One region of the Buttiauxella agrestis genome, then DNA from elsewhere that is predicted to be linked to it. Evidence: predicted binding sites of a transcription regulator. Region 1 holds the regulator's gene; each other region holds the start of a gene.
What was found. The regulator CRP, encoded in region 1, controls carbon source genes, mostly activating them, when cyclic AMP is high. The targets are predictions, from matches to a motif close to ATGTGANNNNNNTCACAT.
Positions count from the first base shown of each region.

Region 1 (3,197 bases):
AGCAACGTATCTATTAAGCGCGGGACGATGTACTGCTCGGCGCTGAGGGTGATCAGTTGCAGGGTGTAAACCGCCGTGACGGTAAAGCCAATTGTCGCCCAGCCGTAACTCTTACGAATGAACAAATAGCTGACCAGCGTAATGACCAACATCGCGGCCAGCGCGATATCTTGCGGAAAGTGGAAGTGCAGTGCGATGCCCGCTATCGCCAAACCTGCAATCGTGCCTGCCGACCGGTGAAGAATTCTCACCCGGGTCGCGCCATAGCCGTTTTGCGTCACAAACATTACCGTCATCAAAATCCAGTAAGGTTTGGGCAGATGTAAAAACCCCCCCAAAATACTGGCGATGGTCAGCATTACACCTAATCTGGCGGCGTTACGCAGCGCGGCGGATTTCAAAGACAAATAGCTTTTCAGTGCTGCCCAAAGTGGCAAACGACGCTGCCGGTCTTCCATCAAATCACGGATATATAACGGGCGCTGGGTGCGTAAAACACGGCCAATCCGACTGAAGTGGTAATGACAAAATTGCCCAACCGGGTTATCCGGATTTTGACGTGCGATTTTCTCGAGGGCATCAATCTGTTTATCCATCGTGAAACGCTGTGGGAACCGATGATAAAGAATGTCATCAGCCAGCACACGTAAACGCGCCGCAATGGTCTGCGCGTTCCAGCGAATCACGGCTTCAGCGTGGCTTTTCTCAACCAGTTTTTGCACTTCGGCAGGTTGGTGAAGGCTGACGGAAATGTGTTCTTGTAAATCCAGAGCGACCTGAAACGCACGTAACAAGCGTTTGTAGCCATTTTGCTGGTTCGCCGCCAGCATGTGCAATTGCTGGTAGCAGACCGTGATCAGGTCAACGGCTTTTTGCTGCCGCTCCAGGAGCGGAGGCAGCGCTTTTTCAGGATCGGTATGCTGCGTGAGCATCCCGTATTTGGCTTCGCAGTACTCTGCCAGTTGGCGATAGAGCAGGCTTAATGATTCACGCAGTGGCTGCTCGCGCCACATCCAGAACCAAAACCAGTTAAACACGCCGTACCAAATTGTACCGCTGACATACAGCAGCATGGGCTTCCAGATGGGCATATTCCCGGCCATGCTGAGTGTAAAGATGGCGGCAATGAGTGAGGCGGGAAGCAGACGAGCGTGCAGGGAGCTGATTTCGGCTGTGACGCCCAGCAATAGCGCCATCACGGCCAATATCACCGGCAACGGCACGGAGGTATAAAGCAACAAAAGCTGCATGATCAAACTGCTGACGGCAAACAGACTACCGCCGACGATCAGGCGTTTGAAGAAGCGTTTATGGGGGGTATCAAGCCCTGCAATGTTGCAGCAGGCAGGGACTAAAGAGAAAAGCAGGCCGGACTGGAGATTGCCAAAGAGCAAACCTACTGCCACCGGAAGGCACAGCACCAGCGTTTGCCGCAGTGCGTAGTTAACTTCAGGATGGTAGATAAGCCGACGCCACATAAGTCTTATTTAATCCCTTTTTACCGCAGGGGTTAGATTTTAGAGACAAAAAAGGCGTGTTATGAAGCAACACGCCATTTTTGAGACGGAGATTAACGAGTGCCGTAAACGACGATCGTTTTACCGTGAGCAGAGATCAGATTTTGATCTTCCAGCATTTTCAAGATACGACCAACGGTTTCGCGAGAGCAACCCACGATCTGACCGATTTCCTGACGGGTAATTTTAATCTGCATACCGTCCGGGTGGGTCATTGCATCAGGCTGTTTAGCCAGGTTCAGCAGTGTCTGCGCGATACGACCAGTCACATCAAGGAATGCCAGGTTACCGACTTTCTCAGATGTCACTTGCAGACGGCGAGCCATCTGGGAAGACAGGCGCATCAAAATGTCTGGATTGACCTGAATGAGCTGGCGGAATTTTTTATATGAAATTTCAGCCACTTCGCAGGCACTTTTAGCACGAACCCAGGCACTACGTTCCTGACCTTCTTCGAACAGCCCTAACTCGCCAATGAAATCGCCCTGATTCAGATAGGAGAGGATCATTTCCTTGCCCTCTTCATCTTTGATCAGAACAGCCACAGAACCCTTGACGATGTAATACAGCGTCTCAGCCTTTTCACCCTGGTGAATCAGTGTGCTCTTCGATGGATACTTATGAATGTGGCAATGGGACAAGAACCATTCGAGAGTCGGGTCTGTTTGCGGTTTGCCAAGCACCATGCGCGGTTATCCTCTGTTTTATAACTGGCTACCAACGACAGGACGCTAAACATCCTGTCTGGCGTTGCAAGTATTAGAATATTCCCCACCTTGGGGAGATGGCATGCAAGTCATTCTTGCTGCCTGTAATTAGTGATGTCCTCTGCATACATGCATAACGTCAATGTATCGATGTAGCATCTGGATTGTTTTAGCATAGCTTTTGACAAGTGTCTCCTATTGTCTCGTTTCAGCTTGACGCAGGTCGCCTTCCATTGCCAGATTTGCTGAATCTGCGTACTCTGAAAGACAATTTTTTCAACGGGAGAAGTAACATGCAAGCACGAGTGAAGTGGGTTGAAGGGTTAACCTTCCTTGGGGAGTCCGCTTCTGGACACCAGATTCTGATGGACGGTAATTCTGGCGATAAAGCACCCAGTCCGATGGAAATGGTTCTGATGTCCGCTGGTGGTTGTAGCGCAATCGACGTGGTTTCTATTTTGCAAAAAGGCCGCTACAACGTGACGGATTGTGAAGTGAAACTGACCTCTGAGCGCCGCGAAGAAGCCCCGCGTCTGTTCACACATATCAATCTGCATTTCATCGTGACAGGCAAAGAGTTGAAAGATAATGCGGTTTCACGCGCTGTAGACTTGTCTGCTGAGAAGTACTGCTCTGTTGCGTTGATGCTGGAAAAAGCCGTAAACATCACCCATAGCTACGAAGTGATTGAAGGCTAGAGTGAAGTAAAAGGGCGGTGTTTAGCCGCCCTAATTATTGATATTCCGACCTTCCGCCAGGCGCTTAACTAACGGCGTCATGATCAACTCCATTGCCAGTCCCATCTTGCCGCCCGGCACCACCAATGTATTGATGTGGGAAATAAATGAGCCTTGCAGCATGGCGAGCAAATACGGGAAATCGATATCATCCAGACCGCGAAAATGAATCACGACAAAGCTTTCATCTAAAGATGGAATACCGCGTGCGGCAAACGGGTTAGAGGTATCTACCG
Region 1 is NZ_UIGI01000001.1:382,283-385,479, forward strand. It holds gene DY231_RS01785 (YccS/YhfK family putative transporter) at 1-1,478, opposite strand, end outside; gene crp (cAMP-activated global transcriptional regulator CRP) at 1,571-2,203, opposite strand; gene DY231_RS01800 (OsmC family protein) at 2,518-2,922, shown strand; gene DY231_RS01805 (phosphoribulokinase) at 2,953-3,197, opposite strand, start outside.

Region 2 (3,197 bases), 1.4 Mb from region 1:
TGGCCGCGACCAGAACAGGTCCGCCTGAGAAGCCGATTATCGCGCTTTCTCTGTGACATTATTCAACCACTTACTGGCTTTTCGTTCAACGACGCGAGTCACAGGTTGATGCGAGAGAGGTAAATTATTTCATTTGAGAATAATTTGATGGGAATTATATGTTTTTGTTATGGAATTAAAGTGGCTATTTGCGGAAGGTTAAAAGCAAAAAAGCCTGCTTGCGCAGGCTTTAGAATTAACAAGCAACCATAGTAATCGAGATTAGAACTGGTAAACCAAGCCAACACCTACAACGTCATCGGTGGAGATGCCGTTAGCTTTGTAGAAGGAGTCATCGTTATCCAGCAGGTTGATTTTGTAATCAACGTAGGTAGAGAAGTTTTTGTTGAAGTAGAAGTAAGAGCCAACAGAAACGTATTTAACCAGGTCTTTGTCATTCCAGTCGCTGTTATTAGAAACATCAGCCATCAAGTCCTTACCTTTAGATTGCAGGTAAGAAATCTCTGGGCGCAGGCCGAAGTCGAACTGGTATTGCGCAGTCACTTCAAAGTTTTGAGTTTTGTTAGCAATACCGTAACTGCCGAATGGTGTCATGTTGCGAGTTTCAGCATACATAGCAGCCAGATAAATATCGTTGGCGTCATACTTCAAACCTACGGTCCACACATCAGCAGTATCACCACCCGCCATCAGCGCGCCAGCACTACGAGCTTGCTCATTGGTACGGTCAGATGAAGCATATGCAGCGCCTGCACTGAAGCCCATGCCGAAATCATAAACTGTTGAAAGACCCCAGCCATCGCCATTCTGGAAGCGAACATCGCGGCCGTTGTTGGTGCCTTCCTGGTCTTCGTTTGCATTGGTACTTTCGTTATTGCCCTGATACTGCACAGCAAAACTCAAGCCTTCGACCTGGCCGAAGAAGTCGCTGTTACGGTAAGTGGCAACGCCGTTTGCACGGCCGGTCATAAAGTTGTCAGTCCAGGTGTAGGAGTCGCCACCGAACACTGGCAGCATATCTGTCCAGGCTTCAACGTCGTAGACCACGCCGTAGTTACGGCCATAATCAAATGAGCCGTAATCGCCAAATTTTAAACCAGCAAATGCCAGACGCGTAAATGCGCTATTGCTGTTATCACCATCCTCGGTGTTATTAGCGAACATTTTGTATTCCCACTGACCATAACCCGTCAGTTCGGAAGTAATCTGTGTTTCACCTTTAAAGCCGATCTGGGTATAGGTACCGTCGCCGTCATTTCTGGCGTCGTCAGAGAACGTGTGACGAGCATCAACCTTGCCGTACAAATCGACTTTATTACCATCTTTATTATAAATTTCTGCAGCGTTTGCAGCGCCCATTGCCAATAAAGCGGGAATCACTAATGCCAGTGCTGTTCTTTTCATTTATCTATTCCTTTAAATCATAATTATTATGAATGATGGGTTATTTAACGCCCTCAATAACCGCAATAATCTTATTACAGGTAGTTCCATTTATTTATAATTAAACATGTAACCGTGTTATTTGAAATAAGACAAAATGTTTCCTGATGATCTTTATGTATCTGATTGAAATTAATGGTTTAAATCTAATTTTAGGATGTGTCTGATATTTTTTATGCATAGTTGGAGAGATATGAATATAAAAATATAATTTATTTTAAAAGTTACTTTTTCACCCGGAGTGATTTATTTTTTATCTGAACTTTGAATTTGATTTTTTATATTTAAGTTACGCTTTATAATTAATGTATCAGGTGTTAAATATTAATTTAACGCACGCCTGAATAATAATCAGATAGGGTTTTATTGTTAACGTTATGATAATCAACATTATATGTTACATTTTTTAAGATTATTCCTAATAAAAAAGAGAATCCAGGGCTGTCAAAAAACGGCAAAAATGTGATAAAAATCACACCAGGAAGATGGGATTCCATCGAAGAACAAAAGCTAAACAATTGAGAGAGTTATGTCAGACGTTATGGATGCGAAACCAACCCGTACACCGGGTGGTAAATTGGCGCTGTGGTTGTTCTATGGATTCTGCCTGTATACGGTTTGGTCAGTATTACGATATTTTTGGGTGGTCAGTGATGTCACCGACGGCGATATGGGCTCGCTGGGTGGAAAACTGCTCGGTGCTTTGATGGGACTTTTGGTTCTTGGCTCCGTGGCGGCGCTATTAGGTTGGCTTGCCTGGTATACGCGCGCCCGGTAAATAAATCGTGCCAAAGTGGATTGTTGTCGGCGTTGAACTTGCTAATTTTGTGATCCTGTACTCATATTAAGTACCGGGTCCAGCTGCGAAGTAAGGAGTACGTATGCCGATAGCCCACTGGCAAGCGCGTTTTGAAGAGTATTTGCAACACAACTGGTTGCAGGACGATAAAGCCCATGACGTGGCTCATTTTCGTCGCGTATGGAAAACGTCACAACAGATTATGGAAACGACAGAAGCGGATCGCTTAGTCGTACTAACCGCCTGCTATTTCCATGACATCGTCAATTTGCCGAAGAACCATCCAGAACGGCATCTGGCATCTACCCAGGCCGCGCAAGAGACATTACGCATTCTGGACACCACTTTCCCTGATTTCCCGCACCATTTATATGATTCGGTGGCTCACGCCGTGCGTGCGCATAGTTTTAGCGCCGGAATCGTTCCTCAAACCCTTGAAGCAAAAATCGTGCAGGATGCAGACCGCCTTGAGTCATTAGGGGCGATTGGCCTGGCGCGCGTTTTCTACACTTCTGGCGCACTCGGGCGCCCTCTGTTTGATAGCGAAGACCCGCTGGCTAACGGGCGTGAGCTTGATGACGCCACTTACGCCCTGGATCATTTCCAGAAAAAGCTCCTGAAATTACCAGAGACTATGCAAACCGAGGCGGGGCGAGTGCTTGCCCGTTATAACGCCGATTTTTTAGTGAGTTACATGGCTAAGTTGTGTGCTGAACTGAAAGGCGATTACTGCGGTATTGAGCAAGAAGTCATGCAGCAATTTTCATCCCAGAAACATTCCTCATAAAAACGTCGTATTAAGAGAAAAGGGATGCCCGCGATACTGGCGGGCCGATCTCATTCTCTCTGGGTCAAATCAGTGATAGAGTGACACTCTTTTTTCCCGAATATGGTTCATGATGAACGACTTCGACGCGATTGCCGAACAACTCTCTCAACAATCTCTGCGCCAGCA
Region 2 is NZ_UIGI01000001.1:1,790,537-1,793,733, forward strand. It holds gene ompC (porin OmpC) at 262-1,404, opposite strand; gene drpB (cell division protein DrpB) at 1,985-2,221, shown strand; gene DY231_RS08510 (phosphohydrolase) at 2,325-3,029, shown strand; gene DY231_RS08515 (DNA cytosine methyltransferase) at 3,142-3,197, shown strand, end outside.
Region 2: drpB (cell division protein DrpB) is a predicted target of CRP. The motif match lies at 1,904-1,921, and genes of this name have one in related genera.

Region 3 (3,197 bases), 2.9 Mb from region 1:
AACTCACTTCATTGACTCAAGCGGCCTGATTTCCTGGGATATGTTCAAGCAGGATGCTGACTATCCGTTTGTTGACTGGAGTTTCTCCGGCACAACAGAAGAAGAATTCGCCACTTTGATGGCCATCTTTGACGCAGAAGATCAAGAAGTGTACATCGCCGATTACCAGCATCTGGATGTTTACGCTTGCCGTATCATCGTGCCTGGAATGTCCGATATCTATCCCGCGGAAGATTTGCTGCTTGCCAATAACAATATGGGTTATCACCTGCGCGACACCATTCTGGCGCTGCCAGGAAGTGAGTGGGAAAAACAGGATTATCTGGGTCTCATCTCGCAGTTAGATGAAGAGGGTCATGATGATTTCACCCGTGTGCGTGAACTGCTCGGTCTGGCTACCGGCAAAGACAACGGTTGGTACACCCTACGTATTGGCGAGCTCAAAGCTATGCTGGCATTAGCGGGTGGTGATACCGAACAGGCGCTTATCTGGACTGAATGGACAATGGAGTTCAACGCCTCTATTTTCAGCCCTGAGCGTGCGAACTACTATCGCTGCCTGCAAACCCTGCTGTTACTGGCGATGGAAGAAGACCGCCAACCACTGCAATATCTGAATGGCTTCGTACGTATGTACGGCGCAGAAACAGTCGAAGCAGCAAGTGCTGCGCTGAGCGGTGAAGCACCATTCTATGGCTTGCAAGCTGTAGACAGCGATCTGAAAGCTTTCCCAGCCCATCAGGCATTGTTAGGCGCGTATGAAAAACTGCAACGCGCAAAAGCGGCTTTTTGGAAATAAAGTAATAAACCATGAGTAAAGGTACGTAAACCATAAGGTTTACGCTATATTACGGGGCTATTTTTATTGCCCCGTGTTTTTATTGTCACCGCAATAATTTCATATGTGACTCAATAGTTAAATATTAGTAAAATATTATTATTTTAAAACAATAAATATTGTTGCCAAATTATAGAAATACTCCATTCTAATTAACCTGACACAGGAGCGCCGAGGTTAAATATCAAATTACATTATAAACTTTAAACTTTATTTTTATAAACAAAATCAATCACTTATGCTGAAAAACGGGTAAACACCTGCTGTTTTCAGGCCTATAAGCTTGGCGAGATATGATCCATATCAATTTTTACTCTATAATGCTTTGTTAGTATCTCGTCGCCGAATTAAATAAGAGAGAGTTAGTGTGAAAGCTGACAACCCTTTTGATCTATTGCTCCCAGCCGCTATGGCGAAAGTCGCCGAAGATGCTGGCGTCTATAAAGCAACAAAACACCCGCTGACCACGTTTTATTTAGCGATAACTGCGGGCATGTTCATCTCGATTGCCTTTGTCTTTTACATCACTGCTACCACGGGTACTGCGACCATTCCATTTGGGATTGCAAAACTGATTGGTGGTACTTGCTTCTCCTTAGGGCTTATCCTTTGCGTCATCTGCGGTGCCGACCTTTTCACCTCCACGGTGTTAATCGTTGTTGCGAAAGCCAGTGGCCGCATTACATGGGGTCAACTCGCAAAGAACTGGATTAACGTTTATATCGGTAACCTTTGTGGCGCTCTGATGTTTGTGGTGTTGATTTGGTTGTCAGGTATGTACATGACAGCAAACGGTGCGTGGGGGCTGAATGTGTTACAAACAGCAGACCACAAGATGCATCACACATTTATTGAAGCTGTGTGCCTCGGTATTTTAGCTAACCTGATGGTCTGTCTGGCTGTCTGGATGAGCTACTCCGGTCGCAGTTTGATGGACAAGATGTTTGCTATGATCCTCCCGGTCGCCATGTTTGTTGCTAGTGGTTTTGAGCACAGTATCGCAAACATGTTCATGATCCCGATGGGTATTGTAGTACGCAACTTTGCAAGCCCGGAATTCTGGACCGCAGTTGGGTCGTCTCCGGACAATTTTACACACTTAACCGTGTTGAACTTCATCACTGATAACTTAATCCCCGTGACTATCGGGAACATCATCGGCGGTGGTTTACTGGTTGGGTTGACGTACTGGGTAATTTATCTGCGCGGTGGTGATAAGCACTAAGTGCTAGCTGTCGTTCAGGGAATAAGAAATCCACATTAGAAGGTAGGTGTTAAATGTCCGAGCTTAATGAAAAGTTAGCCACAGCCTGGGAAGGTTTTGCCAAAGGTGACTGGCAGAATGAAGTCAACGTGCGTGACTTTATTCAGAAAAACTACACCCCTTACGAGGGTGACGAGTCCTTCCTGGCAGGTGCTACTGAAGCAACTACCACACTGTGGGACAACGTCATGGAAGGCGTTAAACAGGAAAACCGCACTCACGCGCCTGTTGACTTCGATACTGACCTCGCTTCCACCATCACCTCCCATGATGCTGGTTACATCAACAAGTCCCTCGAAACTATCGTTGGCTTGCAGACTGATGCTCCACTGAAACGTGCAATTATTCCGTTTGGTGGCATCAAAATGGTTGAAGGTTCTTGCAAAGTATACGGTCGTGAACTTGACCCAATGCTTAAAAAGATCTTCACCGAATACCGCAAAACCCACAACCAGGGTGTGTTTGACGTTTATACCAAAGACATCCTGAACTGCCGTAAATCAGGCGTAATCACCGGTCTGCCGGATGCTTACGGTCGTGGTCGTATCATCGGTGACTACCGTCGCGTAGCGCTGTACGGTATCGACTTCCTGATGAAAGACAAATTTGCTCAGTTCAACTCTCTGCAATCCAAACTGGAAAACGGCGAAGATCTGGAAGCAACAATCCGTCTGCGTGAAGAAATCTCCGAGCAACACCGTGCTCTGGGTCAGATCAAAGAAATGGCTGCTAAATATGGCTGCGATATCTCTGGTCCTGCTAAAAATGCTCAAGAAGCTATTCAGTGGACTTACTTCGGCTACCTGGCTGCGGTTAAATCTCAGAACGGCGCTGCAATGTCCTTCGGTCGCGTATCCACCTTCCTGGATGCATTCATCGAACGTGACCTGAAAGCAGGCAAAATCACTGAGCTTGAAGCACAGGAAATGATTGACCACCTGGTCATGAAACTGCGTATGGTTCGCTTCCTGCGTACCCCTGAGTATGATGAGCTGTTCTCTGGTGACCCAATCTGGGCAACTGAATCTATCGCCGGTATGGGTGTAGATGGCCGTACTCTGGTTACCAAATCTAGCTTCCGTTTCCTGAACACCC
Region 3 is NZ_UIGI01000001.1:3,313,779-3,316,975, forward strand. It holds gene ycaO (30S ribosomal protein S12 methylthiotransferase accessory factor YcaO) at 1-799, shown strand, start outside; gene focA (formate transporter FocA) at 1,206-2,063, shown strand; gene pflB (formate C-acetyltransferase) at 2,117-3,197, shown strand, end outside.
Region 3: focA (formate transporter FocA) is a predicted target of CRP. The motif match lies at 1,130-1,147, and genes of this name have one in related genera.

Region 4 (3,197 bases), 2.7 Mb from region 1:
TCGGTCGGCCCCGGCTTTTTTTAATGCAAGTCGTATCAGATGACATATGCGCCGTTTAACCTTTGTCTGTTTATTGAACGATCATTATAAAAATAATATCACGCAGTAGCTATAGGGAAGAGTGAAAAAATAATTAATTCCTATGCTTATGAAAATAAGAGCTTTTATAAAATAATTAACGGTCGTTATAAAAATAATTTGACGTGTGATGCAGATCACGATTATGATTTAGTTATCGAACGTTAAGTAAATAAATTTAACGGCCTTATAAATAATTATTTCAAGGTAACTATCATGAAAAACGTAAAAACTCTTATTGCTGCTGTTGTTCTTAGTTCAATTTCTTTTGCAAGCTTCGCAGCTGTTGAAGTTCAGGCTGCTCCAGCAGGCGAGCAGAAAGTAGGGACTATCAGCGCATCCGCCGGGACTAACCTGGGTTCTCTGGAAGACCAACTGGCGCAGAAAGCTGAAGCAATGGGCGCAAGTTCATTCCGCATTACTTCAGTCACTGGCCCAAATACATTGCACGGTACTGCGGTAATTTATAAATAAGCCTGTGCCCTCTAAGTAAAAATTCTCTCCATAAGAAAGGCCCTGTTGAAAAACAGGGTCTTTTTCTATTGCTGAAAAGGGCGGCAGGCGCCGCCGAGGGTTAGATTTTTTTCAGCTCCGGTAACAAGCGAAGTGTCGTGTTGACGATCTGCATTAATTCCTCGTGGCTCGCGTCTTCCCGTGCGCTGACTGACATGCCCTGAACAATACAACACAGGTATCTAGCCAAATTTCCAACGTATGTTGTGGCCGGGATTTCACCTTTCTGCTGGTGTTGCTCGAGGAATTTAAGCAGCGTGGCTTCGAGCAGAGACTGACGAGCCTTGATCATTTCAGAGATATCGTGCGAAGAGACTGCCAGAACGGACGAAGTACAAATCATAAAGCACCCCGTTGGGGTTTCTTTATCGGTAAACAGTTTCGCCACCAGATAAAGATAATCCTCAAGCGCCTCTTCAAGCGTTCGATTGTCACAACGCAGGCAGGTCTCTCGCAGTTTCGTCACACGAGCAAGGTAACGGTCTAAGACAGCCTTGAACAAACCTTCTTTATTGGTGAATTCGGCATATAACGTTGGGGCTTTTGCCCCTGTTGCTTCAACCAGATGTGCCATTGAAGTGGCTTCGTAGCCGTGTTGCCAGAACAAAACCATGGCCTTATCGAGTGCGGATTCTTTGTCGAACACTTTTGGTCGGCCACGGCTTTTTTTGGTATCGCAGGTGTCGGTAGACATAATTAGCCGTTTTAACCTTTTCTATTTTATGAGCGATCATTATAAAAATAATATCTCATGGGTTCTAGTGCTAGTTTGTCCAAAAATAAATCATGGCTATCTGTATGAAAAATAAGTCATTAATAAAATAATTAACGGTCGTTATAAAAATAATTTGACGTGTGACGCAGATCACGTTTATGATTTACTTATCGAACGTTAAGTAAATAAATTTAACGGGCTTACAAATCATCTGCTTAAGGTCAAAAATCATGAAAAACGTAAAAACTCTTATCGCTGCTGTTGTTCTTAGCTCAATCTCTTTTGCAAGCTTCGCGGCTGTTGAAGTTCAGGCAACGCCAGCAGGCCAGCAGAAAGTAGGCACTATCACTGCAACCGCCGGGACTAACCTGGGTTCTCTTGAAGACCAACTGGCTCAGAAAGCTGAAGAAATGGGTGCGAGTTCATTCCGTATTACTTCAGTAACCGGTCCGAATACATTGCACGGTACTGCGGTAATTTATAAATAAGACTCACGGAAAAATGAGTTTCATAAAAAAAGGCCCTGTTAAAAAACAGGGCCTTTTTGCATCTCAAAACAATTAAATCTCGTTGCTGGCAATACCGTACGCGTTCACTTCAATCGGCATCCCGGAGCGGTGCTGCATGGCTTGTTCCATGACGTTAGCATCTGTTTCTGGTGCAGACTGGAACTGTTTCATCTGCTCTGTTAACACAATCGGTAGTACTTTTGGATCGTCATCAATGTGTTTAGACAGAGGCTGATGGACTTCAACTAAACGCCTGCCATCTGGCTCCACTGAGGTTTTAATCGCGGTGTTGATGATGCGCACAGGCGTACCAACAGGCATCTCTTTGTACAACGCTTTAATATCGTCATCACGCAGTCGAATACAGCCAGAACTCACGCGCATTCCAATCCCAAAGTCCGCATTCGTTCCGTGCAGCAGATAAACGCCACCATAGGCTGCGAGGCGGATGGCATGGTGGCCCATTGGGTTTTCCGGCCCGGCTGGAACGACCGCCGGAAGTTTGATTCCGTTCGCCAGGTAGCGAGCGCGAATATTGGCCGTTGGCGTCCAGGTCGGGTTGGCGCGTTTATCTGAAACGCTTGTGACCATAGTTGGTGTCACGGTGTCGCCACCGAGTTGGCCAATGCCAATCGGGTAAACGGTTACGCTATTTTTCCCTGCGGGATAGTAATAAACACGCAGTTCGGCAAGATTCATTACCAGCCCCTGACGCGGCGCATCTGGCAATAGCATCTGGCGCGGAATCGTCAGCACGCTACCCGCACGTGGCACATACGGATCAACACCTGGATTTGCCTGAAGCAGGGCAAGGAAGCCGACATTGTATTTTTTGGCGATGGCTTCAAGCGAGCCGCCGTTATCTTCGACCACATGGAAAAAGTTCTGGCCGATAAGGCGACTGCCTTCAGGCGGCAGAGGGTAGGAATTAGCGCTTGCCGGGAAAACGGCAAGGCTTGCACTGACCAGCATCAGCGATGCCAACCAACGAACAGGTAAAGAGAAAAGTCGCGACGACTGCATTAAGCGAAACCTCATTATTATTAAGGTTAATGTTATTAAAAAGTTAATCGCGAATTATGGCGGTTGAAGATGTAGGGAAACCCTGGTGATTTGAAAAGAATGTGTAAATGTTACAAAGTGCCTTAGGGGAAACTAAGGCACGTTAAGCAAATTAAGGTTTGAATCAAGCTGCTGCGTTCTGGGCTAATTGATGCATAAAGTTACGCACCCATTCCATTCGCGCTTTGCGATCGGCGAGATCTTCAATAAATTTAAGACGCGTTGGTCCATCCAGGCGGTAATGCTGCGGTTGCTTTTGCAATAAGCCAATCAGCCAAACCGGATTAACATTGTTCTTCTCGGCAAACTCAATCACCCCG
Region 4 is NZ_UIGI01000001.1:3,075,290-3,078,486, reverse strand. It holds gene DY231_RS14675 (TetR/AcrR family transcriptional regulator) at 1-46, opposite strand, end outside; gene bhsA (multiple stress resistance protein BhsA) at 295-552, shown strand; gene DY231_RS14665 (TetR/AcrR family transcriptional regulator) at 653-1,285, opposite strand; gene bhsA (multiple stress resistance protein BhsA) at 1,537-1,794, shown strand; gene ldtC (L,D-transpeptidase LdtC) at 1,867-2,787, opposite strand; gene mfd (transcription-repair coupling factor) at 3,002-3,197, opposite strand, start outside.
Region 4: bhsA (multiple stress resistance protein BhsA) is a predicted target of CRP. The motif match lies at 1,445-1,462, and genes of this name have one in related genera.